3 regions of the Sphingomonas sp. GV3 genome follow, and region 2 is predicted to be linked to each of the others. Evidence: predicted binding sites of a transcription regulator. Region 2 holds the regulator's gene; each other region holds the start of a gene.

The links. The regulator LexA, encoded in region 2, represses DNA repair genes until DNA is damaged. The targets are predictions, from matches to a motif close to GTTCCNCNCTTGTTCT.
Region 1: a site for LexA is predicted at 6,520-6,535, ahead of radA (DNA repair protein RadA). Genes of this name have one in related genera too.
Region 3: a site for LexA is predicted at 2,769-2,784, ahead of rmuC (DNA recombination protein RmuC). Genes of this name have one in related genera too.

Annotation. Positions count from the first base shown of each region.
Region 1 covers NZ_JARWLE010000001.1:317,769-327,243, reverse strand. The annotation lists gene RF701_RS01560 (shikimate kinase) at 59-634, shown strand; gene aroB (3-dehydroquinate synthase) at 631-1,734, shown strand; gene RF701_RS01550 (DUF2256 domain-containing protein) at 1,734-1,874, shown strand; gene RF701_RS01545 (DUF423 domain-containing protein) at 1,927-2,271, opposite strand; gene RF701_RS01540 (cation:proton antiporter) at 2,253-4,010, opposite strand; gene RF701_RS01535 (iron-sulfur cluster assembly scaffold protein) at 4,003-4,440, opposite strand; gene RF701_RS01530 (CvpA family protein) at 4,437-5,006, opposite strand; gene radA (DNA repair protein RadA) at 5,114-6,499, opposite strand; gene RF701_RS01520 (PAS domain-containing protein) at 6,612-7,019, shown strand; gene RF701_RS01515 (glutathione S-transferase family protein) at 7,036-7,740, opposite strand; gene RF701_RS01510 (glycosyltransferase family 1 protein) at 7,816-8,955, shown strand; gene RF701_RS01505 (oxidoreductase) at 9,022-9,475, shown strand, end outside.
Region 2 covers NZ_JARWLE010000001.1:979,658-989,132, forward strand. The annotation lists gene trpD (anthranilate phosphoribosyltransferase) at 1-702, shown strand, start outside; gene trpC (indole-3-glycerol phosphate synthase TrpC) at 699-1,478, shown strand; gene moaC (cyclic pyranopterin monophosphate synthase MoaC) at 1,475-1,945, shown strand; gene glp (gephyrin-like molybdotransferase Glp) at 1,942-3,123, shown strand; gene lexA (transcriptional repressor LexA) at 3,181-3,876, shown strand; gene RF701_RS04485 (ComEC/Rec2 family competence protein) at 4,258-6,369, opposite strand; gene gltX (glutamate--tRNA ligase) at 6,539-7,960, shown strand; gene RF701_RS04495 (citrate synthase) at 7,976-9,259, shown strand; gene RF701_RS04500 (hypothetical protein) at 9,259-9,465, shown strand.
Region 3 covers NZ_JARWLE010000001.1:792,485-801,959, reverse strand. The annotation lists gene truA (tRNA pseudouridine(38-40) synthase TruA) at 1-609, opposite strand, end outside; gene fmt (methionyl-tRNA formyltransferase) at 606-1,517, opposite strand; gene recR (recombination mediator RecR) at 1,572-2,168, shown strand; gene def (peptide deformylase) at 2,217-2,741, shown strand; gene rmuC (DNA recombination protein RmuC) at 2,869-4,311, shown strand; gene RF701_RS03645 (AAA family ATPase) at 4,313-5,080, shown strand; gene RF701_RS03640 (hypothetical protein) at 5,193-5,417, shown strand; gene RF701_RS03635 (RNA methyltransferase) at 5,427-6,230, opposite strand; gene RF701_RS03630 (HPr family phosphocarrier protein) at 6,270-6,542, opposite strand; gene RF701_RS03625 (PTS sugar transporter subunit IIA) at 6,539-6,946, opposite strand; gene rapZ (RNase adapter RapZ) at 6,961-7,875, opposite strand; gene RF701_RS03615 (HPr kinase/phosphorylase) at 7,872-8,306, opposite strand; gene RF701_RS03610 (stimulus-sensing domain-containing protein) at 8,326-9,475, opposite strand, start outside.

The DNA.
Region 1 (9,475 bases), 660 kb from region 2:
AAAAACGCGGGGACGGAGCTTTTGCCCCGTCCGCCCCCGCTGTATAGCGCGGCAAACCATGTTGCAAAGCGCTGTTCCCCAGACTGCCGGGCCGGACCCTGCATCCGCCGCGCCGGCGGCGCGCCCGATCGTGCTCGTCGGGCTGATGGGCGTCGGCAAGTCGACCGTGGGTCGCCGCCTCGCCGGCCGCCTCTCCCTGCCCTTCGTCGACGCGGACCATGCGATCGAGGAGGCGGCGGGCATGACCATCGCCGAGATCTTCGAACGGTTCGGCGAGGCGTATTTCCGCGATGGCGAGCGTCGCGTCATCGCGCGGCTCATGGACGGCCGGCCGAAGGTGATCGCAACCGGTGGCGGCGCGTTCATCAATGCCGAGACGCGCGCGCTGATCCTCGCGGAGGCGACCGCCATCTGGCTCGACGCGCATCCGCACGTCCTGGCCGAACGCGTACGCCGCCGCGATACGCGCCCGCTCCTGCGCGGCAAGGATCCGCTCCAGGTGCTCACCGAGCTCGCCGCCGTCCGCAACCCCATCTACGCCGAGGCGCATATCCACATCACCAGCCACAAGGCTCCGCACGAGGCGACGGTCGCCGCCATTCTGAAGGCGCTGGGCGCGGGCGGCCGCCGATGAGCCGAACCGTCACCGTCGCGCTCGGCGACCGCAGCTATCCGATCCTGATCGAGGCCGGCGTACTCGCGCGCGCGGGCGAGCAGCTCGCGCCGCTGGCGCGCGGCAGACGGATGGCGATCGTCAGCGACGAGAACATCCGACCGCACCTTGCGACGCTACAGGCGTCGCTCGATGCCGCCGGTATCGAGAGCGAGGCGATCGTGCTCCCACCCGGCGAGGGGACGAAGAGCTGGAGCCAGCTTGCCGCCCTGTGCGATCGACTGCTCGAGCTGGGCGTCGAGCGCGGAGACCATGTCTTGGCGTTGGGCGGCGGCGTGATCGGCGATCTCGTCGGCTTCGCCTGCGCGATCCTCAAGCGCGGCTGCGGCTTCGTGCAGGTGCCGACCACCCTGCTCGCGCAGGTCGACAGTTCCGTCGGCGGCAAGACCGCGATCAACACGCGCGCGGGCAAGAACCTGATCGGTGCCTTCCATCAGCCTTCGCTGGTGCTGATCGACCCGACCGTGCTCGACACGCTGCCGCCGCGCGAGATGCGGGCCGGTTATGCCGAGGTCGTCAAATACGGGCTGATCGACGATGCGCCTTTCTTCGCCTGGTGCGAGGCGAACGGCGAAGCGCTGCTCGCGGGCGATGCCGCGGCACGGGAATATGCCATCGCGCATGCCGTCGCCGCAAAGGCGCGCATCGTCGCGGCGGACGAGCATGAAACGAACGGCGTGCGCGCGCTGCTCAACCTCGGCCATACCTTCGGCCACGCGCTTGAGGCGGAAACGGGATATTCGCAGCGGCTGCTGCATGGCGAAGGGGTCGCCGCGGGCTGCGCGCTCGCCTTCGCCTTTTCGGCAGCGCAGGGGCTGTGCGGCAGTGAAGACGCCGCGCGGGTCGCCGCGCATTTCCGCAGCGTCGGCCTGCCCGACGGCCTCGCCGCCACAGGTATCGAGGCATCGGGTGCGACGCTGGTCGCGCATATGCGCCATGACAAGAAGATGGCGGCTGGGACCCTGCCCTTTCTCCTCGCACGGGGGATCGGTGCAACCTACCTCGACCGAACGGTTGACCTCTCCGCCGTCGAGACATTCCTCGACACGCAAGGCCGCTGATGCCGAACGGCGTCGACAAGCGCGACCTGCCGACCAAGGTCTGTCCGGCCTGCGACCGCCCGTTCGCCTGGCGCAAGAAATGGGCGCGCGATTGGGAGAATGTCGTCTATTGCTCGGACGCGTGCCGACGGAAGCGGTGACCGTGCGCGCCATCCGTTCCGACCCGAGCGGTAGGCGAGAAGGATCAGCGCTTCACCCCGCCCGCAACGACCAGGCCAGCCACAGCCACCCACCGATCAGCATCGCGCCGCCGATCGGCGTGATCGCGCCGAACCAGCGCGGCGCGCCGACCGCCATCAGGTAGAGCGTGCCGGCGAAGATCGCGCCGCCCGCGACGAACAGCCAGGCCGGCCCCCGCGCCTCCATGCGCAGGGCAACGAGCGCGGCGACGGCATGGATCAACTGGTAATGCCCGCCCGTCTTCAGCCATTCCTGCGCCGCGCCGCTGGCACCATGCGCGCCGAACGCCCCCGCAGCGACCGCGAGCGCGCCGGACAGGGCTGCCAATATGCCGAGCATCAGCGGTCGTTCCCCCATGGCTGCTGCTCCGCGACCAGAGCGCGGGCGGCCCGGATGTCGCCTGCCTCGATCTGGATCCGCAACCGCTCCTTGTCGCGGGACCGGTACATTTCCTCGGCGCGATCGATGTCGGCCTCCGAGACGCCCAGCCCGTCGAGCGCGAGCCGCGCCATCTTGACCGCCGATTCCAGCACCTCGCGCACGACGTAGCGCGCCGGCCCCTGCTTCAGCTTGACCAGCGCGCGCCGGTCATAGGCACGGACGTAGATCTCGGCGTCAGGAAAGGCCTCGTGCACCGCTTCGAGCGTGTCGGGCTGGATTTGGTCGCCGTCGATGCAGAACAGGATCAGTTCCGCTTCCGCGGCGCCCGCCTGGCGCAGCAGGTCGAGTCGCGTACCGTCGCCATAATAGACCTTGGCGCCGAACTCGCCCGCGATGTCGATCATCTCGATATCGGTATCGATCAGCGTCACCGGAATGTCGCTGGCGAGCAGCATCTGTCCGACCGTCTGCCCGAACCTGCCGTATCCCACGATGATCGCATTCGCACCGTCCGCCTTGGGTCCGTCGCGCTCCTGGTTTTTCGCAATCGGCTCCTCCCGGAAGCGGCGGGTTACGCCCATCAGGAACGGCGTCGTCGCCATCGACAGCGTGACGATGGCTCCGAAAAGGCTGGCCGCATCCGGCGCTATCAGGAAGCCGGCCTGCGCCTGGGCGAAGAGCACGAAGCCGAATTCACCGCCCTGGCTGAGCAACAGCCCCAGCGCCAGCGCGCTGCGCCACGTCATGCGGAAGGCCAGCCCGATCAGGAAGATGACCGCCGCCTTGGTGGCGATCAACGCCACCGCCATCGTCGCGACGAACGCCGGCCGCTCGACGATGGCGGGCAGATTCAGCATCATGCCGACGGCAAGGAAGAACAGGCCGAGCAAGACCGCGCGGAAGGGATCGACGTCCGCCTCCAATTCGTGGCGGTAGGGGCTGTCGGCAAGCATCACGCCCGCGATGAACGCGCCCAGTGCGGTCGAAAGCCCCAGCGCTTCCATGATCGCGGCGCTGGCGATGACGGTGAACAACGCGGCAAAGACGAACATCTCGCGCTCGCCGAGATTGCCGATCAGGCGGAACAAGGGGCGCAAAAGGAACCGCCCCGCCAGGATCAGGCCGAATACCGCGAGCACCGTGTAGATGCCGAGCAGCCAGCCGGGCGGTGCGTTGGCATCGGCCGGATTGCGGCTCATCGCCGCCACGATGGTGATCAGCGGGACGATCGACAGGTCCTGGAACAGCAGGATAGAGAAGGCGCGCTCACCAAACGGCGTGCGCAGCCTCCCCGCCGACTGCAGCATCGGCAGCACCTGCGCGGTCGAGGACAGCGCCAGCGGCAGGCCGAGCGCGAGCGCGGCGGTGATCGAGAAGCCGGCGAACCAGACGATTGCGGTGATCGCCAGTCCGCAGGCCACGACCTGGAGCAGGCCGACACCGAATATCTCCTTCTTCATCCGCCACAAGCGCGACGGATTCAGTTCCAGTCCGACGATGAACAGCAGCAGCGTGATGCCCAGTTCGGCAACGCCGATCTTCGATTCGGCATCACCGACCACGCCCAGCACATGCGGCCCCACCACGGCACCCGCGACGAGAAAGCCCAAAGTGGCACCAAGGCCGAGGCGGCGGAATAGGAGCACGAAGGCGAGGCCGGCACCGAGCAGCACCATGCCGTCGCGCAGAATGGATACGGGCGACGCATCATGCATGGACGCGCGCCTTGACGGCCTGCTCCGCCGCCTCCGCCGCCGCTTCGAAGGCGAGGCGGATCGATGCGTGGCGCGCGCTATAGTCGCGTGCGGGCGCCAGTACGTCGATCCCGGGCCAGTCCGGCGCCGTCCCCTCGCCCGAGAGCCATGCGGCGAGCGCATCGCGGGCCGCGGCGAGGTCCTCCGGCGTGCGGCCGAGGATATGGGCGGCGAGCAGCGACGCGGACGCCTGGCCGAGCGCGCAGGCGCGCACCAGCAATCCCACCGCGTCGACGCGGCCTTGCTCGTCCACCCCGACGTCGACCGTCACCCGGCTGCCGCAGACGGGCGATCTCTTCTCCGCGGTGGCGGCGGCATGGGTCAGCCGTTCGTGATGCGGAATGGACGCGGCGAGGCGGAGGATTTCCGCATTGTAGAGGGGGGCGTTCATGGCGCGTCACTCGCATTGGTCGGGGCGGATTCGGCGATCGCGGCGCGCGACCCGAACACGGGCAGGCCACGGCGGCGGCGATCGACGAAATCGGCGATGCCGGCACTCGTGGCGTTGAGCAGCGGATAGGTGCGCGACCGGATCATCCATTCGGGTCGGTTCGCCGCGCCGCCGCGCGCCGTGTCGACCACCAGCGCAGCGAGGAGAAAGCCGAGGCTCGCGAGGATCAGCCCCTTCAGCGCTCCGAACCCGAAACCGAGCGCCCGGTCGACGGGCCCGAGGATCGAACTGCGCGTACGCCGCCCGATCGCGGTGGCGACGAGCCGGCCCACCACATAGGTGCCGCCCGCGATGATCGCGAAGGCCGCGACGGCCGCCCCGGAGGGCGTACCGATGGTTTTGACCAATGTCGCGGCCAGCGCGATATGGAACAGCTTGAGCATCGCCACGATCGCCACCCAGGCGAACAGCGACAGCACCTCCGTCACGAACCCGCGCACCAATCCCATACCCGCGGTACCGAGGACGAGAAGCAGCACGATGGTATCGAGAGCGGTCAGAGCCATGCAACCTTCGATAGGGACGCGCGACCGCCGCGGCTAGGGGGTCAGCGCGGTTCCGGTCGCGCGGCGGACGCGCCGACCCGTAGCGGACGGCCGCGGTTCGCCCGCCCCTAACGCCCGAGCATATGATCGACGAACTGCGCCAAGGTGCGAAACCCGGACAGGGTCAGCGCGCTCTCTTCCTTTGCCATCGCGGTCGGAACCAGCGCGCGCTCGAAGCCCAGCTTGCCGGCTTCTTTCAGCCGCAGCGCGGCATGGGCGACGGGACGGATCTCGCCCGACAGGGCGATTTCGCCGAACGCCACCGCATCCACGGGTACCGGCCGCTCGGACAGCGCCGACACCAGCGCCGCCGCGACCGCCAGGTCCGCCGCCGGATCCTGCACGCGATAGCCGCCTGCGACGTTGAGATAGACTTCCGCCGACGAGAAGGACAAGCCGCAGCGCGCCTCCAGTACCGCCAGGATCATCGCCAGACGACCCGAGTCCCAGCCGACGACCGCGCGCCGTGGCGTTGCGCCGCTCGCCAGCCGCACGGTCAGCGCCTGGATCTCCACCAGCACCGGCCGGGTTCCCTCCAGCGCCGGAAACACCGTGGCGCCCGTCACCCCCTCGTCCCGATGCGTCAGGAACAAAGCGGACGGATTGGCGACCTCGCTCAGACCCTCGCTCTGCATCGAGAAGACGCCGATCTCGTCGGTGCCGCCGAACCGGTTCTTGATCGCACGCAGGATCCGATACTGATGGCTCCGTTCGCCCTCGAAGGCGAGCACGGTGTCGACCATATGCTCCAGCACGCGCGGCCCCGCGATGCTGCCGTCCTTCGTGACATGGCCGACGAGCACGAGCGCGGTACCCCGCTCCTTGGCGAACCGGATCAGTTCCTGTGCGGAGGCACGGACCTGGCTCACCGTGCCCGGCGCGCCCTCGATCAGATCGGAATGCATGGTCTGGATCGAATCGATCACCAGCAGATCGGGCGCCGGCCCGATCGACAGCGTCGTCAATATGTCACGAGTCGAGGTCGCGGCGGCAAGCTGGACGGGCGCATCGCCCAGGCCGAGCCGCCGGGCGCGCAGCCGCACCTGGTCGGCTGCCTCCTCGCCGGACACATAGGCCACGCGCCTCGCCGCTCCATCGGGCGCGCCGCTCGCCAATCGCGCCGCGGCCTGCAGCAACAGAGTCGACTTGCCGATACCCGGGTCACCGCCGATCAGCGTCGCCGATCCCTGGACGAACCCGCCGCCGAGCGCGCGATCGAGTTCGGCGATGCCGGTCGCCATCCGGTCCGGCAGCGCGATATCGGCATCGAGCCCGACGAGCTGCACCGTCCGCCCGCCGCTCTGCAGATTGTGCTTCGCCTGGAACGGCGTAACGACCGCGCCCGCTTCCTCGACCAGCGTGTTCCACTCGGCACAATCGCCGCACTGCCCCGCCCAGCGATGAGAGACCGAGCCGCAGGCCTGACACACGTAGCGTTTCTGGGGTTTCGCCATGCTGCCTATCTAGCCCATGCGGAACGATAAGGGAACACGCGCATCGTGATGGAAAGTTCATCTTTGCCGTGATAGGGCCGATTCGAGTATGTTGCCGACCGAACCTCTTGCATTGAACCACAGTTGGCCGATCGCCGAACGCGCGAGCCGGTTCGATCTGGGCGTGGTTCATGATTCGCTAAAGGTGCCGGGCGGCATGCCGGGACTCTGGCGTTGCGAGTTCCCAACGGAGCGGCTGATCTGGTCCGACGCGGTCTACGATCTGTTCGGTCTGCCGCGGGGTGCCCTGATCACCCGTCAGGACGCGGTGCGGCTATATGCCGAACATTCCCGCGCGGCGATGGAGCGGCTGCGCAAACATGCGCTCAAGCACCATCGCGGCTTCACGCTCGACGTCGAACTGCGCCCCGTGAACGGCGGCGTCCGCTGGATGCGTCTGGTCGCCGCGCCCTTCTTTCGAGGCGGCACGCTCACCGCGCTCGAGGGCCTGAAGTTCGACGTCAGCGCCCTCTACCGTTGAACGCCCGCGCGGTGGATCAGCCCCGCGCCGGGATCGTGAGCCCTCGCTGCACCGCCGGACGGTCCAGCCCGCGCGCCAGCCACGCCGCGACGTTGCCGAACCGGTCGAAGCCGACCAGGTCGCGCGCCTCGTAGAAGGTCACGAGACCACGAACCCAACCGAGCATGGCGATGTCGGCGATCGAATAATGATCGCCCAGGAACCAGTCCTTACCCGCCAGGGCCGCGTCCATCACCCCCAGCAAACGCTGCGTTTCGGCGAGGTAGCGGTCGCGCGGACGCTTGTCCTCCCAGTCCTTGCCGGCAAACTTGTTGAAGAAGCCGAGCTGGCCGAACATTGGCCCGACACCGCCCATCTGGAACATGACCCATTGGATTGCCTGCCAGCGGTCGACCGGCCCCTGCCCCAGGAACCTGCCGGTCTTTTCAGCCAGGTACAGCAGGATCGCGCCGCTTTCGAACAGGGCCATCGGCTGGCCGCCGGGCCCTTCCGGGTCGATCATCGCCGGGATCTTGCCATTGGGATTGAGCGACAGGAACTCGGGCGACTTCTGATCGTCGCTGGCGAAGTCGATGAGGTGCGGCTCGTAGGACAAGCCCGTCTCCTCCAGCATGATGGAGACCTTCACCCCATTGGGCGTCGGCAACGAGTAGAGCTGGATCCGATCCGGAAACTGCGCGGGCCAGCGGGTTGCGATCGGAAAGGCGGACAGGTCGGCCATGGCAAGCTCCTCGGGATGCGTATTGCAGCGACGACATAGTCGTGCCGCATTCTGAAGGCTATGGCACGCGGCATCATGCAACCGTCCGACCTGCGCGTCGCCCTGTTCAGCGGCAACTACAACTACACCCGCGACGGTGCGAACCAGGCATTGAACCTGCTTGTCGGCCACCTGCTCGCCGCGGGCGTGACCGTCCGCGTCTATTCGCCGACGATCGATCCGCCCGCCTTCGCGCCGACGGGCGATCTCGTATCCGTGCCCGCCATACCGATGCCGGGCGGACGCGCCGAATACCGGCTCGGCCGCTATCTGCCCGCCGCGACGCGGCGCGATCTGGAGGCGTTCGCGCCCAACATCGTCCACGTCTCCGCTCCGGAGTTTCTCAACCACGGCGCGGTCACCTGGGCGCGTAGTCACGATGTCCCGGTCGTCGCCTCGTTCCACACGCGGTTCGAGACCTATTTCCGCTACTATCGGATCGGTTTCATCGAGCCGCTGATCAAGGCGATCATGACGCGCTTCTACAATCGCGTCGATCTCGTCATGCCCCCGAGCCCCAGCATGGGCGCGCTGCTCAAGGAATGGGGTGTCACGACGCCGATGACGCTCTGGTCGCGCGGCATCGACCACGCCCGGTTCACCCCTGAGCGGCGCAGCCTCGACTGGCGACGCGGGCTCGGCATCGCCGACGACGAGATCGCGGTCGGCTTCCTCGGCAGGCTCGTCAAGGAAAAGGGGCTCGACGTCTTTGCGGACGTGCTCGCCGAACTGCGCCGCCGCGGCGTCCGCCACAAGGCGCTGGTGATCGGCAAGGGGCCGGCCGAGGAGTGGTTCGCGCAGGTCGCGCCCGGCGCGGTCTTTGCGGGCTTCCAATCAGGCGACGATCTCGGTCGCGCCGTCGCGTCGATGGACGTGTTCTTCAACCCGAGCATCACCGAGACGTTCGGCAACGTGACCACGGAGGCGATGGCCGCCGGTGTGCCCGTTGTCGCCGCGCGAGCGACCGGCGCAGTCGATCTGGTCGAGGATGGCGTCACCGGTTTCCTCGTCGATCCGACCGACGTCGCGGGCTATGCCGACGCGATCGCACGGATCGCCGCCGATCCTGGCCTTCGCGCCGGTATGGGCGCGGCCGGGCACGAGCGGGCCGCCGCCTATCGCTGGGACACCGCGAATCAGGCGGTGCTTGATGCCTATCTCGCGCTGGCGCGTTGACGCGACCGGACGATCGGCCGCCGATGCCGCTCCGTCGACGCCCATGCGCAATCGGGGAGTGACGCGATGACGAGGATGATCGGCGTCGGCCTGATCGGCTATGGCCTCGGCGGCCGCGCCTTTCATGCGCCCTATGTCGCCGCGTCGCAGGACATGGCGCTTCGAGCGGTCGTATCCCGCGACTCCGCCAAGGTCCACGCCGACATTCCCGCGGCGCGCGTGGTCCCAAGCGTCGAACAGCTCCTGGACGACCGGGACATTGACCTCGTCATCGTCTCGAGCCCGGACGCACTGCATGCCGAGCATGCGCTGGCGGCGCTCGCCGCCGGCAAGAGCGTGCTGGTCGACAAACCGTTCGCGACGACGCTTGAGGACGCCCGCCGCCTCGTCGCCGCGAGCGAGCGATCCGGCCAGCTGCTAACCGTCTTCCACAATCGTCGCTGGGATGCCGACTTCCGCACGCTCCGGACGCTGATAGCGGACGGTCGCCTCGGCGCCGTGGCCACGATGGAAAGCCGCT
Region 2 (9,475 bases):
GCCTGCGGCGTACCGGTCGCGAAGCACGGCAATCGTGCCGCATCGTCCAAGGCCGGCGCGGCCGACACGCTCGAGGCGCTCGGCCTCGACCTCGACGTGGCGGGCGCGACCGCCGAAGGCAGCCTGGCCGACCTCGGCATCGCCTTCCTGTTTGCCGCCAACCATCATCCCGCGATGAAGCGCATCACCCCGATCCGTCGCCGCATCGGCAAGCGGACGATCTTCAACCTGATGGGTCCGCTGGCCAATCCGGCGCGCGTCTCGCGTCAGCTGCTCGGCATCGCGCGCCCGGACTACACCGGCCTCTATGCCGAGGCGCTGGCACAGCTCGGAACCGAGGCTGCGGCAGTGATCGCGGGCGAAGAGGGTCTGGACGAGCTTTCCACCGCCGGCCCCAGCATCGCCGTCTGCGTCGGCACCGCCGCCCTGCCCGCGCGGATCGCGCCCGAGGACGCGGGTCTCGCCCGGCATCCGCTTGCCGCGCTGCGTGGCGGGGATCCCGCCTATAACGCCACTGCCCTGCGGCACCTCTTGGCCGGTGAGGATGGCGCCTATCGCGATGCCGTTCTACTCAACGCCGCGGCGGCGCTCGTCGTCGCGGGCCATGCCACTTCCCTCATCGAGGGCGCGCGCGATGCCGCGCGCGCCCTCGATGACGGCAGCGCCGGCGCGCTGCTCGACCGCTGGATCGCCTACCGATGACCACCATCCTCTCCCGCATCGTCGAAACCAAGCGCGCCGAGGTCGCCGCCCGAAAGGCGACGACCAGCCTGGCCGACCTGGACGCCCGGATCGCATCCGTGACGCGCCCGCGCGGGTTCCGCGCGGCGCTCGACGCCAAGCAGGGCCATGCGCTGATCACGGAAATCAAGAAAGCGAGCCCGTCCAAGGGTTTGATTCGCGAGGACTTCGACCCACCGGCGCACGCCCGCGCCTATGAGGCCGGCGGCGCCGCCTGCCTGTCGGTGCTGACCGACGAGCAATGGTTCCGCGGCTGCGACGACGACCTCATCGCCGCGCGCGCCGCCTGCAGCCTGCCGGTGATCCGCAAGGATTTCATGGTCGATCCGTGGCAAGCGACCGAATCGCGCGCGATCGGCGCCGACGCGATCCTGATCATCGTCTCCGCCCTCGACGACGGCCAGATGGCGGAGATCGAGGCGAGCGCCCTCGACTGCGGCATGGACGTGCTGGTCGAAGTCCACGATGCGCACGAATTCGATCGCGCGCTGCGGCTGAAATCGCGGCTGATCGGCGTCAACAACCGCAACCTCCATGACTTCACCGTCGATTTTCGCCGCACGTTCAAGCTTGTCGACAGGGCGCCGCCGGGGTGCACCTTCGTCGCGGAAAGCGGCCTGTCGGCACGCGCCGACCTCGACGCGCTGGCGGACCATGGCGTGCATTGCTTCCTGATCGGTGAGTCGCTGATGCGCCAGCCCGACCTCACCGCCGCGACCCGGGCCTTGCTCGGATGAGCGGCCTGACGCACATCGACGCCGATGGCGCCGCCCGCATGGTCGACGTCGCCGGCAAGGCGGTGACGACGCGCGAAGCGACCGCGACCGGCCATATCGCGATCGCCGCCGATGCGCTTGCCGCCATCCGAGACGGTGCGACGAAGAAGGGCGATGTCCTCGCCGTGGCACGGATCGCCGGCATCATGGCGGCGAAGCGCACCGCCGACCTCATCCCCCTGTGCCATCCGTTGCCGCTGACCCGCGTCACCCTCGACCTGGCGATCGCGGCCGACGGCATCGTCGCCACCGCGACCGCGGCGACGGAGGGCAAGACCGGCGTCGAGATGGAGGCGCTCACTGCAGCGTCCGTCGCCTTGCTGACGATCTACGACATGGCCAAGGCGCTCGACCGGGCCATGACGATCAGCGGCCTGCGCCTGCTCGCCAAGTCCGGTGGCGCGTCGGGCGATTGGCAGGCGGCATGAGCCTGCTGCCGATCGCGGAGGCGCAGGCGCGGCTGTTCGCGCTCGCGACGCCGGTTGCGATCGAGACCGTGCCGCTCATGGCCGCACATGGTCGCTGGGCGACAGAAGACGTTAGGGCCCAGCGAACGCAGCCCGCACACGACCTGTCCGCCATGGACGGCTATGCGATCCGCGCCGCCGATTTGCCCGGGCCCTGGACGATGATCGGCGAGAGCGCCGCCGGACGTCCCTTCGCCGGCCGCGTCGGCGTGGGAGAGACGGTCCGTATCTTCACCGGCGCCGCGCTACCCGATGGCGCCGATACCGTGATGGTGCAGGAAGAGGTCGAGGCGGCCGGAGCGACGATCCGCCTGGTCGGCGAGGGGCCCGGCCGGGCCGGACGCAACGTCCGCCGCCGCGGGCTGGATTTCACCGAAGGCGACCGATTGATCGCAGGCGGCGAGCGGATCACGCCCGCCCGCCTCGCCGTCGCCGCGACAGGCGGCGTCGGCGCGATTTCGGTGCGTCGCCGCGTCCGCGTCGCCATCTGCGCGACCGGAGACGAACTGGTCGCGCCCGGGACGCAGCGGACGCCGGGCGAGCTGCCCGAATCCAATCGCGCGATGCTGGCGGCGATGCTGGCGGATCTGCCGGTCGACCTGATGGACCTCGGCATCCTCCCGGACGACCTGCCGACACTGCGCGACGCCTTCTCCATGGTCGACACCGACCTGCTCGTCACGACCGGCGGCGCGTCGGTCGGCGATCACGATCTCGTCCGTCCCGCGATCGAGGCGGCGGGCGGCCGCATCGACTTCTGGCGGATCGCGCTGCGCCCGGGCAAGCCGATGATGGCGGGCCGGCTCGGCGCGGCGGCGCTGCTCGGCTTGCCGGGCAACCCCGTCTCCGCCTTCGTCACCGCCATGCTGTTCGTCCGGCCGATGATCGCGCACCTTGCCGGCGCCGCCGATCCCCTGCCCCGCGCCACCAGCGTGTTGATCGGCGAGGATCTGCCGGCCAATGGCGCACGGACAGATTATCTGCGCGCGGAACTTCGGGACGGCCGGGCCTATGCGTCGACCATCCAGGACAGTTCGATGCTGCTCACGCTGGCGCGGTCGCATTGCCTCGTCGTCCGTCCGGCCGGCGCGCCCCCAGCCCGTGCCGGCGACTCGGCGCAGGTCCTGATGATCGCTTGACGGCAAGTAAAGTGTTCCCTAGAAGTTCCGCGTCTGTTCTGACGGGAAGGACCGCCCATGCTCACGCGCAAGCAGCACGAGCTTGTCTGCTTCATCAATGATCGACTGGAAGAGACCGGCATCTCCCCGTCGTTCGAGGAGATGAAGGAGGCGCTCGATCTCAAGTCCAAATCCGGCGTGCATCGGCTGATCAGCGCGCTGGAGGAACGCAATTTCATCCGCCGATTGCCCAACCGCGCGCGCGCGCTGGAAGTGCTGCGGATGCCGGAACGTCCCGAGAAGACGTCGCCCGCGGCCAGTGCCGCGGCAGCGGCGCCGGCGGCCGCACCAGCGCGCGGCAATGTCCGCCCCGCAACCACGCCCGCAAACGACGTCGTCGAGATCCCGCTGCATGGGCGCATCGCGGCGGGTGTCCCCATCGAGGCATTCGAGGGCAGTTCGATGCTCGCCGTCCCGGCGGCGCTGCTCGGATCGGGGGAGCATTATGCGCTCGAGGTTTCGGGCGACTCGATGGTCGAGGCGGGTATCCTCGACGGCGACTATGCGCTCATCCGGCGCACCGAGACCGCGCGTGACGGCGAGATCGTCGTCGCGCTGATCGAGGACAGCGAAGCGACGCTCAAATATTTCCGGCGCGAGGGCGCGATGATCCGGCTCGACCCGGCCAATCGCGCCTATGAGCCGCAGCGCTATCGCCCCGACATCGTCCGCGTACAGGGCAAGCTGTCCGGTATCCTGCGTCGTTACGACTGACGGCGCGGTACGGGGCCGGAACGGAGACGCTCGCCGCCACGGACGGTTCGGCATCGGGGCAGCGGATGCGTCTGCGTATCTGCGTGGATCGCGACGGCCGCTTTAAGCCGCGACCGCATGCGTCGATGCGAGCCGGCACGCACGCCTCGCGGACGCTTCCTTCCTTCGCGGCCGCGGAAGGCGGTCCGCAGCGCCTTAGGGGTGCGCTCGTCCCGTATCGCTCTTTGCCGGGCCTCGCGACAGATCGCAGGGTGCGCAAAGGCGGGAATAGCGCGGAGCGCGCCTGCCCGCGGCCGTTTCGCGGCGTGCCCGGCGCGACGGTCGTATTTGCGCATTGCAGCTCTCGATCGCGATACGGGTCGGGCCGCGCATCGATCGTCGTCAGGACCCGCGACCGAGCGATCCCGGATTGCGCGCAAAGCTGGCAGCATGGGTACGGCGCGTCCATGGATTCGCAGAGACGTCCCGATACCGAATCGCCTCGGTGGGCGTCGCATGCGGCGGCGTCACCCAGGGATGGGCATCCTCGGGCGTCCGGACGGTGACGACGCGCCGGGACGCGAGCGCGATCGAAACACCGCCCGTGCGCCGCAATAGGCCGAGGTCGAGCCGCAGCCAGCGCGGACGGCACCGCGCGGGAAGACGGCGGTCGCTGACGACGATGTCGGCACGCGCACACGCCTGGCGCAGCATCTCCCATGGCAGGGGATAGGCGCTGCGCGTTGCGAGAAGGCGCCAGTGCCGTCCGCCGCGGACGAGCGCGATCGCGCAGGCGTCGCGGGTGCATTGCGCTTCGGGACGATCCGACACCAGCATCGGATCGTTCTGCCCGCCCCCGGTTTCGCGTAGCATGTTGCGGACGTAGTCGCCGGACCTGTCGCGCAGAACGGCCAGACCGTCGCGGGTGCGCACCGCAAGGTGCCTGCCGTCGCCCGTGATGAGGATGTCGGGCGCCGGCGTGAACGCCATCCAGAGGCACCCCGCGACGAGCGGCACCGCGCCCAGCCAGCGGACCGAGGACTGCCATAGCGCCAGCCACAGGCCGCCGCCGACGCACAGGGCGAAGGCCGATGCTGGCACGGTGGCGAGCGCCATGGCGGACCCCGGCAGCGCGGCGACGGATCGGGCGATCCACAGCAGCAGCGCCATGCCCTTTCCCGTCAGCCACCAGAAGGGTGCGCCGAGCCCCGCCGCGTCCATCAGCAGCGCGAGCGCCTCCAGCGGCATGATGACGAAGGTGGTCAGCGGTATTGCGACGATATTGGCGAAGGCGCCATAAATACCCGCCCGGTGGAAATGATAGATCGCTATCGGCATCAGCGCCGCCTCGACCAGCAGGCCGGTGACCAGCAGCGACAGGAGTTCCCGCGCGACGCGGCGCACGCGCGTGACCTCCTTGGCGGCGAAAAGCGACGCGATCCGGGGATGCTCGTGAAACGCGACGATCGACACGATCGCGGCGAAGGAAAGCTGGAAGCTAGGCCCGACGAGCGCATCCGGCCAGCCGATCAGGACGACGACGGCACCGCCGGCCACCAGTCGCAGCGTGATCGCCTGCCGTCCCATCGCCATTGCAGCCAGCACCATCAGCGCGGCGACGCATGATCGTATCGTGGGAATCTGGTTGCCGGTCAGCCAGGTATAGCCGATCGCCGCGGCCGCGCCCGCCATGGCGGCGACGAGGGGCAGGCGAATGCGCAGCGCGAGCCATGGCCAGAGCGCGAGCAGGCGCAGGACGACGATCATCGTCGCGCCGACCGCCGCGGTGATATGCAACCCGCTGACCGACAGCAGGTGGGCCAGTCCCGCGCGGCGCATGGCCTCCGCGTCGGCCTGGCTGATCGCCCCCTCGTCCCCCGTCGCCAGCGCCGCGGCGATGCCCCCCGCGCTCCCCTCGAGCTGCGCGGTGATGTGGCGCGTCAGGCGGTCGCGCAACGCGGCGCCGCCCTCGCTTCCGCGCCTCGAAACGGACAGGGGGCCGAATGCCCGTCCTGTTGCGCCGATGCCCGCGAACCAGGCGACGCGCGCATAATCATAGGCGCCGGGCACCGCCGCTTCGGGCGGCGGCAGCAATCGCGCCGACAGGCGCACGCGATCGCTTGGCGCGATCGTATCCCGGACGTTCGCCGCGTCGACGTTGACCCGTATGCGGGTTGGCAGGCCGAGCCCGGCATCGGGGCGGATCGTCAGCCGCACCAGGCCGCGCGCGGTCAGGGGTTCCGCCTGTTCCACCACCCCTGCGAACCGGACCACCGCCGGATGAGCGAGCACGGGTGCGGTAGCGCGCTCGGCATGCCACCAGGCGAGGGCCACGCCGATCGCCACGGCGAGCGCGCCCGTCGCGACCGCCCGCGCCAGTCGGGTTCGCCCGTCGATCGCGGCCGCCCCCAGGCCCAGGCCGGTCGCAGCGAGGATTGCCGTCCGCCACGCGCGCGGATCGGGCGACACGAACCAGATCGCGATGCCCAGGCCCAGCATGACGGGCAGCCACAAGGGCAGCTGCTCGCGTTCCGATTCCAGCCATCGCTCGATCCGCCGGAGCGACCGGCCCCCTCCCGCGGGCCACGGGATTTGAAGGCGCGGAATGCGCGTGCTAGGGGCCGCCGCGGTTGAATAGGCCATCACCTCGAACCCTAAGGAGCAGGCGCGGTTGGGCGCAACAGTGGATCACGACGCGAACGGGAACGCCGCCGCCACGGGCACGGCGATCGTCACCCGGTTCGCCCCTTCGCCGACCGGCTATCTCCATCTGGGCGGCGCGCGCACGGCGCTGTTCAACTGGCTTTTTGCCCGCCATCACGGCGGCAGGTTCCTGCTGCGCATCGAGGACACCGATCGCGCCCGCTCGACCCAGCCGGCGATCGACGCGATCCTGGCGGGGCTGAAGTGGCTCGGCATCGACTGGGACGGCGATGCGGTCTTCCAGTTCGCGCGCGCCGACCGGCATGCCGAGGTCGCGCACAAGATGGTCGCGAGCGGCAACGCCTACCGCTGCTACATGACGCAGGAAGAGATCGCCGCACAGCGCGAGGCGGCGCAGGCGGAAAAGCGTCCCTTGCGGATCCGCTCGCCCTGGCGTGACCGGACCGATCATCCCGAGGGCCAGCCCTATGTCGTCCGGCTGAAGGCACCGCGCGAGGGTGCGACGACGATCGAGGATCGCGTGCAGGGATCGGTGACCGTGCAGAACGCGGAGCTTGACGATCTCATCCTGCTGCGGTCGGACGGCACCCCCACCTACATGCTCGCGGTGGTCGTCGACGACCATGATATGCGCGTGACGCACGTGATCCGTGGCGACGACCACCTCAACAACGCGTTCCGGCAGTTGCCGATCTACCGCGCGATGGATTGGCCGGAACCAGTCTACGCCCACATTCCGCTGATCCACGGTACCGACGGCGCGAAGCTGTCGAAGCGCCACGGCGCGGTCGGGATCGAGGCCTATCGCGACGAGCTCGGGATCCTGCCCGAGGCGTTCGACAACTATCTGCTTCGCCTCGGCTGGGGCCATGGCGACGACGAAATCATCAGCCGCGAGCAGGCGGTAGAATGGTTCGATCTGGCCGGCGTCGGCAAGAGCCCGTCGCGTTTCGACCTCAAGAAGCTCGAGAACCTCAACGGACACTATATCCGCGCCGCCGACGACGGGCGGCTGGCCCGCCTCGTCGCGAACATCGGTGGATACGGCGAAGACAGCATCCCCCTGCTCACCCAGGCGATGCCGTTCCTAAAGGCGCGTGCCGCCAATCTCAACGAACTGGCGGACGGCGCCCGCTTCCTCTTCGCGCAGCGTCCGGTGACCTTGGAAGCGTCCGCCTCGGACCTGCTCTCCGACGAAGCGCGATCGTTGCTTGCGCAACTGCACACGGCGCTTGACGCAGTGCAGCAGTGGGATCAGGAGACGATCGAAGCAGCGGTACGGCAGGTCGCCGACGCCCGGGGCGCCAAGCTCGGGCAGGTCGCCCAGCCGCTCCGCGCCGCTCTCACCGGGCGCAAGACATCGCCCGGCATCTTCGACGTGCTCGCGCTTCTGGGCAAAGAGGAAAGCCTCGGCCGGATCGCGGACCAGATGGCAGTCTGACAGGAAGGACAAGACATGACCGACACCGCGAAATTCGCCCTGGACGGCAAGGAATTCGAATACCCGGTCATGTCGGGTTCGGTCGGCCCCGACGTGGTCGACATCCGCAAGCTGTATGCGCAGACCGGCGCCTTCACCTACGATCCCGGCTTCACGTCGACCGCCTCGTGCCGGTCGGCCCTGACTTATATCGACGGCGACGAGGGTGTGCTTCTGCACCGCGGCTATCCGATCGGCGAGCTCGCCGAACAGTCGAGCTTCATGGAGGTCGCCTATCTGCTGCTGAACGGGGAACTGCCCTCGGCGGACGAGCTGCAGACGTTCAACACCACGATCACCCGCCACACGATGGTGCACGAGCAGCTCGCGGCGTTCTTCCGCGGGTTCCGCCGCGATGCGCATCCGATGGCGATCATGTGCGGCGTCGTCGGCGCGCTGTCGGCCTTCTACCACGACTCGACCGACATCCACGATCCGGTGCAGCGCACCATCGCCAGTCACCGGCTGATCGCGAAGATCCCGACGATCGCCGCGATGGCGCACAAGTACAGCGTCGGGCAGCCGTTCCTGTATCCCGACAATTCGCTGAGCTACACGGGCAACTTCCTGCGCATGACCTTCGGCGTGCCGGCGGAGCCTTATGAGGTCAATCCGGCGGTCGAGCGGGCGATGGACCGCATCTTCATCCTGCACGCCGATCACGAGCAGAACGCCTCGACCTCGACCGTCCGCCTCGCCGGATCGTCGGGGGCCAATCCGTTCGCGTGCATCGCGGCGGGCATCGCCTGCCTGTGGGGTCCGGCGCACGGCGGCGCGAACGAGGCCGCGCTCAACATGCTGCGCGAGATCGGCACGCCCGAGCGCATTCCGGAATTCATCGCCCGCGCCAAGGACAAGAACGATCCGTTCCGCCTGATGGGCTTTGGCCATCGCGTCTACAAGAACTACGATCCGCGCGCGACCGTGATGCAGAAGACGGTGCGCGAGGTGTTCGACGCGCTCAAGGTCAACGATCCCCTGTTCGAGACCGCGCTGCGGCTCGAGGAGATCGCGCTCAGCGACGATTATTTCATCGAGAAGAAGCTGTTCCCGAACGTCGACTTCTATTCGGGCGTGATCCTGTCGGCGATCGGCTTCCCGACCGAGATGTTCACCGTGCTGTTCGCGCTGGCCCGTACCGTCGGCTGGGTCGCGCAGTGGAACGAGATGATCACCGATCCCGACCAGAAGATCGGCCGTCCGCGTCAGCTCTACACCGGGCCGACGCAGCGCAGCTACGTTCCGGTGGCGGAGCGCTGATGCGCCGGCTCCGGCCGATCCTCCTCGCGGTGGGCGTCATGCTGGCGCTCACCGGTGCGCTGTGGATCGGCCAGGGTCTCGGCTACGTCCACTGGCCCGAATCGAGCTTCATGCTCGACCAGCGGATTTGGGCCGACCGCGGCAGTGCGGTCGCGGTCTTCGGTCTTTTGCTGATCCTCGTCGCACGGCGGCTGCCGCGTCACTGACGTCCCGCGC
Region 3 (9,475 bases), 190 kb from region 2:
GCAGCCCACCATCGAGCGCACCTGATGATGCAGGAAGGATCGCGCCTCCGCATGGACGGTGATGCGGTCGTCCGCGCGCACCACGTCTAGCCGGTCGAGCGTGCGGATCGGGCTGTCCGCCTGGCAATGCGCGGATCGGAACGTGGTGAAGTCATGACGACCGACCAGTCGCTGCGCGGCGTGCTGCATGGCCACCTCGTCGAGCGGCTGCGGCACCTGCCAGGCGAGCCCGCGTTCGAAGGTCAGCGGCGCGCGCCGGTTGACGATGCGATATGCATAGGCCCGGCCGACACAGGAAAAGCGCGCATGCCAATCCGTCGCGACGGTGTCGCAGGCGAGGATGGCGACGGGGGCGGGGCGAAGCCGCGCGTTGAGCGCTTCCATCAGGCGGAACGGCGCAATGGCCTTGTCGATGTCGACATGCGCGCGCATCGCCAGGCCGTGCACCCCGGCATCGGTCCGCCCCGCGCAATGGACGCCGGCCGGCTCGCCGGTCACCGCGAGCACCGCAGCCTCGATCGCGCCCTGCACGCTCGGCCCATGCGCCTGCCGCTGCCAGCCCATGAAGGGGCGGCCGTCGAATTCCACCGTCAGCGCGAACCGCGTCAAAGCACGGTGCCCGACGCGATCGGAAATCCGCGCAACAGCTCTTCGGCGCTCGTCACGCCCCGCCCCGCGCGCTGCACCAGCACCGGCCGGATGGCGCCATCGCCACAGGCGATGGTCAGCCGATCGTCCACCGTCTCTCCGGCGCCGCCGGGAAAGGTGAAGGGTAGCGCCTCGCACGCCAGCACCTTGATCCGTTCGCCGCGCAGCTCGAACCACGCACCGGGCGCCGGGTTCATCGCGCGCACCAATCGCTCGATCGCCACTGCGCTTCGGGTGAAGTCTATCCGCGCCTCCGCCTTGTCGATCTTGGCGGCATAGGTGACGCCCTCCTCGGGCTGCGCGACCGGGGGGTGGCCGTCGAGGTCGGCGAGCACCGTCACCATCAGCCGCGCGCCGAGTTGGGCGAGTTCCGCCGTCAGTTCGCCGGTCGTCTTTCGGTCGACCGCGACGCGCCCCTCCAGCCGGACGGGGCCCGTGTCGAGCCCGGCCTCCATCTGCATGATGCCGACACCCGTTTCCGCATCGCCCGCCAGGATCGCGCGCTGGACCGGCGCCGCCCCGCGCCAGCGCGGCAGCAGCGAGCCATGGACGTTCAGACAGCCATGTACGGGCGCCGCGAGCACCGCCTTGGGAAGGATCAGGCCATAAGCCGCGACGACCGCGATATCGGGCGCGAGCGCGGCGAAGGCCGCCTGCGCATCGGCATCCTTCAGCGACGTGGGCGTACGCACCACGATGCCGAGCGCCTCCGCGCGGCGATGCACAGGGGACGGGACCAATTCCCTGCCGCGCCGTCCGCCTGGCCGCGGCGGCTGGCTGTAGGTCGCCACGACATCGTGACCAGCCGCGACCAGCGCGTCGAGCGTCGGCACCGCGAACTCCGGCGTGCCCATGAAAACGATCCGCATGGCCGCCCTTCAACGCGCTGGCGGCGGACGGCGCAACCCCCTATCTGTTCCTTCATGGCGTCTCCCGAAATCGAAGCCCTGACCCAGGCGCTGGCGCGGTTGCCCGGCCTCGGCCCCCGCTCGGCACGACGGGCGGTGCTGCATCTCCTGAAGAAGCGCGAGGCGGCGCTGGGGCCGCTGCGCGCCGCGCTGGAGGCTGTCGATGAACGGCTCGAGACATGCGCCGTCTGCGGCAATGTCGACACGGCGAACCCGTGCGCGATCTGTGCCGATCCGCGCCGCGACCAGCGCGCGCTGTGCGTGGTCGAGGAGGTCGCCGACCTCTGGGCCCTCGAACGCTCGCGCCTGTTCCCGGGTCGCTTCCATGTCCTCGGGGGGCGGTTGTCCGCGCTCGAGGGCGTCCGGCCGGAGGATCTCGCCATCGACGCGCTCGTCCGCCGGATCGAGGCCGGGGGAATCGACGAGGTCGTGCTGGCGATGAACGCCACGCTGGAGGGGCAGACGACGGCGCATTATCTGGCGGATCGCATCGAGCGATTTCCCGTCCGCGTGACGCAACTCGCGCATGGCCTGCCGGTGGGCGGCGAACTCGACTATCTCGACGAGGGCACGCTTGCCCAGGCGTTGCGTGCGCGTCGCCCGGTCGCGTGACCGCCGCACGGCTTGACGCCCCGCCGGCCGCGCCATAGCTGACCCGCCATGGCCGTTCTTCCCATCGTCGAAATTCCCGACCCGCGTCTCCGCCTCGTTTCCAAGCCGGTCGAGGCGGTCACCGATGAAACCCGCGCCTTCGTCGCGGACATGCTCGATACGATGTACGATGCCCATGGCATCGGTCTTGCCGCGATCCAGGTCGGCGTCGACAGCCGCATCCTGGTCATCGACCTGCAGGAGGAAGAGGACGAGGAGGGCAAGCCGGTCCGCAAGCCCCATGCCTATATCAATCCCGAAATCCTATCCACCTCGGACGAACTGTCGACGTACAACGAGGGTTGCCTGTCGATCCCGGAGCAATATGCCGAGGTGAAGCGCCCGGCGCGGTGTCGCGTCCGCTGGCAGGACGAGACGGGGACGGCGCACGAGGAAGAGCTGGACGGCCTGCTCGCCACCTGCATGCAGCATGAGATCGACCATCTGAACGGCGTGCTGTTCATCGATCACATCAGCCGCCTGAAGCGCGATATGCTGCTCAAGAAGCTGAACAAGACGCGCAAGGCAGGCTGATCCAAAAACCGCTGTCCCCGTCCCGTCGTTCGATCTATGTTCTCGCTGGTCCGGCATGCTCCAACGCGGTTCGGCTGCGTGGAGAGTGTCCGGTCACCGTGACTTTTGAGACTTTTGGGGAATAGGCGTGGAGCAACTGGTCGTCGTGGCGATATTGGCGCTGGCTGTCGGGCTGCTTCTCGGCTGGCTGATTGCCGGTCGTCGCGCTGCCGGGATTGCCGCCGATCTCGCCGTCGCCGAGGCACGGGCACGGGACGCGGACCTCGTCCGGCAGGCGCGCGACGCGGTCGAGCGCGAACGCAACGACGCGATGCGGGATGCCGCGTCGCTGCGTGCGCAGAACGAAGAGCGCGCGGGGCTCGCCGATCGGCTCCATGCCGAACTCGCGGCAATCCGGACCGATCGCGATGCGGCCCGCGCGGAGATCGCCGGGCTGCGGGCGCAGACTGAGGCGTTCGAGGCGCGGCTGGTCGAATTGCGCGAGGCGAAGGAGGTGCTGTCCGCGCAGTTCGGCGAGGTGGCCAACCGCCTGCTTTCGGACGCGCAGAAGGCATTCCTCGAGCGCGCCGACGCGCGGTTTCGCCAGTCGGAGGAATCGGCCGGTCAGAACCTCAAGGCGCTGCTGCAGCCGGTCAACGAGCGCCTCGCACGCTATGAGGAGGGCGTCGCCAAGGTCGAGGCGGAGCGCCGCGACGCGTTCGGCGACCTCAAGGGACAGATCGAGCAGATGCGCCTCGGCCAGGAGCGTGTGTCGGGTGAGGCGGCCAAGCTGGTCAATGCGCTGCGCAATGCCCCCAAGGCGCGTGGTCGCTGGGGCGAGCAGCAGCTGCGCAACGTGCTCGAGACGTGCGGGCTCGCCGAGCATACCGATTTCGCCATGGAGGTCAGCGTTGCCGACGGCGACGGCGGCCGGCTCCGCCCCGACGCCATCGTCCGCGTTCCCGGCGGCAAGTCGCTGATTATCGATGCCAAGGTTTCGCTGAACGCCTATCAGGACGCCTTTGGCGCGGTGGACGAGGCGGAGCGTCAGATCGGCCTGGCCGCCCATGCGCAGTCGATGCGCGTCCACGTCAACGGCCTAGGCAACAAGGCCTATTGGTCGCAATTCGACGACACGCCCGAATATGTCATCATGTTCGTGCCGGGCGAGCATTTCCTCTCCGCAGCGCTGGAACATGATCCGACGCTGTGGGACTTTGCGTTCGACAAGCGCGTGCTCCTCGCGACGCCGACCAACCTGATCGCGATCGCCCGCACCGTGTCCGCGGTCTGGCGGCAGGAAAAGCTCGCGAGCCAGGCACGTGAGATCGGTGCCCTCGGCAAGGAATTGTACCAGCGCCTCGCGGTGATGGGGGGGCATGTCGCGCGGCTGGGCAAGAACCTCGATACCGCGATGGGGGCGTACAACGCCTTTGTCGGCAGCCTCGAGAGCCAGGTGCTCACCAGCGCAAAGCGCTTCGAGGCGCTGAACATCGATACCGGCGGTAAGGCGATCGACGCGCTTCCCGTCGGCGAACAGACCGCGCGGCCGCTGACGAAGCTGGTGCCGCTGTCGGACGAGGCTGCGTGACATGGCGAGGGGGCAGCGGCCGGCGCGGTTGCCGCCCCCGTTCCTGAAGCGCATCGCCTTCCGCCCCGACGTCGCGATCGATCGCCGCGCCTATCCCTTTTCGCTGCCTGTCCTGCGGGATGACGATTTTGAATTCACCTTCGAACAATCGGTGACGATCATCGTCGGCGAAAATGGAGTCGGCAAATCGACGCTGCTGGAGGCGGTGGCCGCGCTTGCGGGCTTCGATCAGGCGGGTGGCGGCCAGGGGTATAGGCCGCTCGATCATTCGCGTGCCGTCGAATGCAACGGCGACGCGCTTGCCTCGGTTCTGCGGGCGAGCTGGTTGCCGAAGGTCGGGCAGGGGTGGTTCTTCCGCGCGGAAAGCTTCTTCGCGGTTGCGCGTTATCTGGACGAGGCGGCACGCGACTCTAACGCCGCGCCGCCCGACTTCCTCTCCCATTCCCATGGCGAGGGTTTCCTTCGCTTCTTCGAAGAGCGCTGCGAGCGGCGGGGCATTTTTCTGTTCGACGAACCCGAATCGGCGCTGTCGCCGACGCGCCAGTTCGACTTCCTGAAACTGCTGCGACGCATGCAGCCCGGGGGCGAAACGCAGGTGATCATGGCGACGCATTCGCCGATCCTGATGGCCCTTCCCGGCGCGGACCTCGTCGGCATGACGCGTGGTGGGTTTGATCGCATGATCCTGGCGGAGACGCCGCATTACCGGTTGATTCGGGAATTCGCGCTGGATCCCGCCGGGACGATCGCCGCGATGCTCGACGAATAGCGCGCCATAACTTCGCTCAAGGCAAAAGGCTCCGCAGCTGCCGGATATTTTTGCCGCAACCGACGTTCTCGACGGTGACCAGTCAGCAATTCTGACGGTTTAGGAGAGCGATGTGAGCGGGATGCAGCGGGACACCGTCGTCATGGATCACGACGGCGAATTGGAGGGTCGCATCGTCGGCGACGTCATCGTCCGACGCGGTTGCAGAGTCAGGATCTCGGCGATGATAAGCGGCGACCTGCATGTCGAGCAGGGCGCGCAGGCCGAGGTATCGGGCCTCATCGCCGGGCGCGTGATGCAGGACGGCGGGCGCGTGCTCGTGACCGGGCTCGCCTGACCCGACGATTCAGCCGCCGCGCTGCTGCGCCAGCACCTCATAGGCCATGACCGCCGTCGCCACCGCGGCGTTCAGGCTGTCCGCCTTGCCCAGCATCGGAATCTTGACCAGCGTGTCGCACGCGGCGGCATAATCCGCGGGCATGCCCTGCGCCTCGTTGCCGGTCAGCAGGAAGGTTGGCGCGGCATAGACCGCGCGGCGATAATCCTGTTCCGTATCCAGGCTCAGTCCGACCAATTGTCCTGATCCCGCGCGCAGCCAGGCGAGGAACGGTGCCCATTCGCTGCGCACCACCTTCATGGTGAACAGCGCCCCCATGCTCGCGCGGACGGCCTCCACCGAAAAGGGATCGACGCATTCGCCGATCAGGATGAGCCCGCCCGCACCGACCGCGTCCCCGGTCCGCAGGATCGTGCCCAGGTTGCCGGGGTCGCGAAGGCGCTCCGCGACCAGCCAGATGCCCGATTCGGTACGGTCGAGATCGGACAGCGCCACGTCGAATTCGTCGAACACGCCGACCACCGCCTGGGGATTATCCTTGCCGCTCAGCTTCGACAGGATGTCCGGTGTGGTCTGGATCGACTCGCCGCCGGCCGCCTCCACCTCGACGGACAGGGCATGGACGAGCGGATGGCCCGCGCTCTGCACCGCATAGAAGAGCAGCCGGGGTATGCGCCCCGTCTCGCGCGCCTCCGTCAGGATGCGCAGGCCCTCGGCGAGAAACTGGCGCGCGGCGCGGCGATGGCGTTTGTCCCGCAGGTCCCGGACCCGCTTGACGAGGGGATTTGAAAAGGCGGTGATCTCTCGCGGCATGTCCGGGTCCCTCCCGCATCGGCGGGCGGGTCCGCAAGCTCAATCTTCGCCGAACTTCGCTTCGACCAGCTCGCAGAGCGCTGCGACCGCCTGATCCGCGCCGTCGCCCGCGGCGCTGATCGTGATCGAATCGCCCTTGGCCGCGCCCAGCATCATCAAGCCCATGATCGACGTGCCGGTGACGGCGCCATCGTCCTTGCGCACCTGCACCTCGCACGGTTGCGTTGAGGCAAGGGTGACGAACTTGGCGCTGGCGCGGGCATGCAGCCCGCGCTTGTTGGTAATCAGCACCGTGCGCTCCACCGCGCTCATGCGGCGGCCTCCCCCAAGACCTCGGACGCGACCGAGATATATTTGCGGCCAGCCTCGCGTGCCGCGGCAACCGCATCGACGACCTTCATCGACTTGCGCGCCGAACCCAGCCGGATCAGCATCGGCAGGTTCATGCCCGCGATGACCTCGACGCGTCCGCGTTCCATCAGCGAGATGGCGAGGTTCGACGGCGTACCGCCGAACAGGTCGGTCAGGAGGATCACGCCGCGACCGGCATCGACCGCTGCGATCGCCGCCGCGATGTCGGCGCGCCGCGTCTCCATGTCGTCGTCGGGGCCGATGGAGATCGTCGCGATCCGCTCCTGCGGACCAACGACGTGGACCATCGCCACGACGAATTCCTCGGCAAGCCGCCCATGGGTCACCAGTACAAGACCAATCATCTCAGACGTATTACTCATGCTTTGGCCGGTGGCCCTTCGAGCGAGTCCTGCGGCGCGGCCCCCAGGTCGCGATGCGTGATGGTGGGCGAAAAACCGTCCGCGCGCAACCGGCTGGCGAGCGTCTCCGCGACATGGACCGATCTGTGGCGTCCCCCGGTACAGCCGATCGCGACGGTGACATAGGCTTTTCCCTCCGCCCGATATCGAGGCAGCAGCAGCTTCAGCAGCCCCTCTATCCGGTCCATCGCCTCGGGATAGGCGGGATCCGCCGCGACATAGGCGGCGACGTCCGCGTCGAGCCCTGTCCCGGGGCGAAGCGCGGCGTTCCAATGCGGATTGCGCAGGAAACGCATGTCGAAGACGAGATCGGCGTTGCGCGGCAGCCCGCGGGCGAAACCGAAGGACAGGACGGAAAGCACGGGTTCGTCGTTGCCGGCGCGTGCGAACGTCTCGCGAATCTGCTGCGCCAGGGCGTGGCTGGACAGATTGGTCGTGTCGATCAGGCGATTCGACCAGTCGCGCAGCGGTGCGAGCAATTCGCGCTCCCGGCCGATGCCGTCGCTCGCCGGTCGATCCGGCGCGAGCGGATGGCGGCGCCGCGTTTCCGAATAGCGCCGCTCCAGCTCCGCGCCGGCGCAATCGAGGAACAACATGCCGATGTCGAGGTCGTGCACGTCCCGCAGCCTGCGGATACGCTCGACGATCCGCACGGGATCGAAGTCGCGCGTGCGGGTGCCGATGCCGATCGCGAGCGGTTGTCCGGCGTCGCCGGTCCCCTCGGTGAGCGGCGCGTCGAGCAGGCGGTCGAGCAGCAGCAGCGGCAGATTGTCGACGACCTCCCAGCCGATGTCCTCCAGCGTCTTCAGAACGGTCGACTTGCCCGCGCCGGAGAGGCCCGTGACGAGCAGGATGTCCTTGCGATCGGTCATGCCGGTGTCGCTTCGGGCTGGCGCAGCGCCATTTCGACCTTGATCGGGGTCGACGCGTGGTGCGGGTCGAGACTGATCTCGCGAACAGCGACGCCCGCGATCCGCCGAATTCGGCGTTCCGGCAAGCGGACCGGCTGCCCGTCCAGCCGCACGACCAGGCGGACCGGCAGGTCCTCGACGTGCGGCAAGGTTACGATGCCGACTCCGCGGACCTCCATCTTGCCGCGGATGGTGTCAGGTGCGCGCGCGACCAGATCGCCGTTCCGTCGGACCAGCAGCGTGTAATCGTCGCTGACCAGGACCGCGCCGCGGTCGATCAGCCTCAGCGCGAGATCCGACTTGCCCGCGCCGGACGGCCCTTCGAGAAGCACGGCGTGCCCATCGATGGCGACCGCGGTCGCGTGAAGCGTCTCCGACGAAAGGATGGCCATGCTCTTCGTTCAATCGCCTCTACTGAACCTCGGCGCCCGGCAAGCGGACGACGAATCGCGCGCCGCTCAGGCGATCCTCGCGCGATTCGACCGCGATCGTGCCCTGATGCGCCTCGACGATGGTGCGCGCAATGGCAAGGCCCAGTCCCGAATGCTGGCCGAACGCCTCGGTCGACGGCCGGATCGACTGGAAGCGCCGGAAGATCATGTCGCGCGCCTCCTGGGGGACGCCGGGGCCCTCGTCCTCGACGCGCACGACGATCATCGCATCCTGCCGGCCGGCCCAGATCGCGACCAGGCCCCCGTCGGGAGAGAAGGACAGGGCGTTGTCGATGAGATTGTCGAATACGCGCTCCAGCCGCGCGCCTTCGCCGTTCGCGACCAAGTCGCCCTCCGCGCGATCGAAGACCAGGCGCACGCCGTGCGCGAGCCCGCGTGCCTGACGCTGCGCGACCAGCCCTGCGATCATCGCACCGACGTCGACGGCCTCAAACTTGGCCCGGCTGAGCTGCGCGTCCAGCCGCGACGCTTCCGAAATGTCGGTGATCAGCCGGTCCAGCCGATGGACGTCGTCACGCACGATCGCGAGCAGTTGCTCCTGCAAGGCCGGGTCCTTGACATGGCCCAGCCCCTCGACCGCCGACCGCAGCGAGGCCAGCGGGTTCTTCAGCTCGTGCGTCACGTCCGCGGCAAAGGCTTCGGTGGCGTCGATCCGCGCCCGCAGCGCCAGGCTCATGTCGGACAGCGCGCGCGCCAGGCTGCCGATCTCGTCGCGTCGTGAGGGAAGGCGGGGAACGACGACCTCGCGCGCACGTCCCAGCCGGACTCGCACCGCGGCACGGGCAAGGCGCCGCAAGGGGCGCACGATCGTCCGCGCGAGGAACAGCGACAGCAGGATCGAGACCAGCGTCACGCCGGCCAGCACCAGGCTGAGGCGGAACCGCTCGATGCGCACCGTCTGGGTGATGTCGCGCGCGTTGACGGTGGTCATCACCGCCTGTCCCTGCGGCAACGGTGCGGCGGAGGTGATCACCGGCGTACGGTCCGGCGCACGCCAGACGCTGGTCGACACGACGTTGCGGGCGGTCGCGGCGACGTCCGGCCACTGCCGCCCATCGGTCCGTTCGCGGTACAGGGGCGCCCGGGCCGCGCCCACGACGGTGTCGATC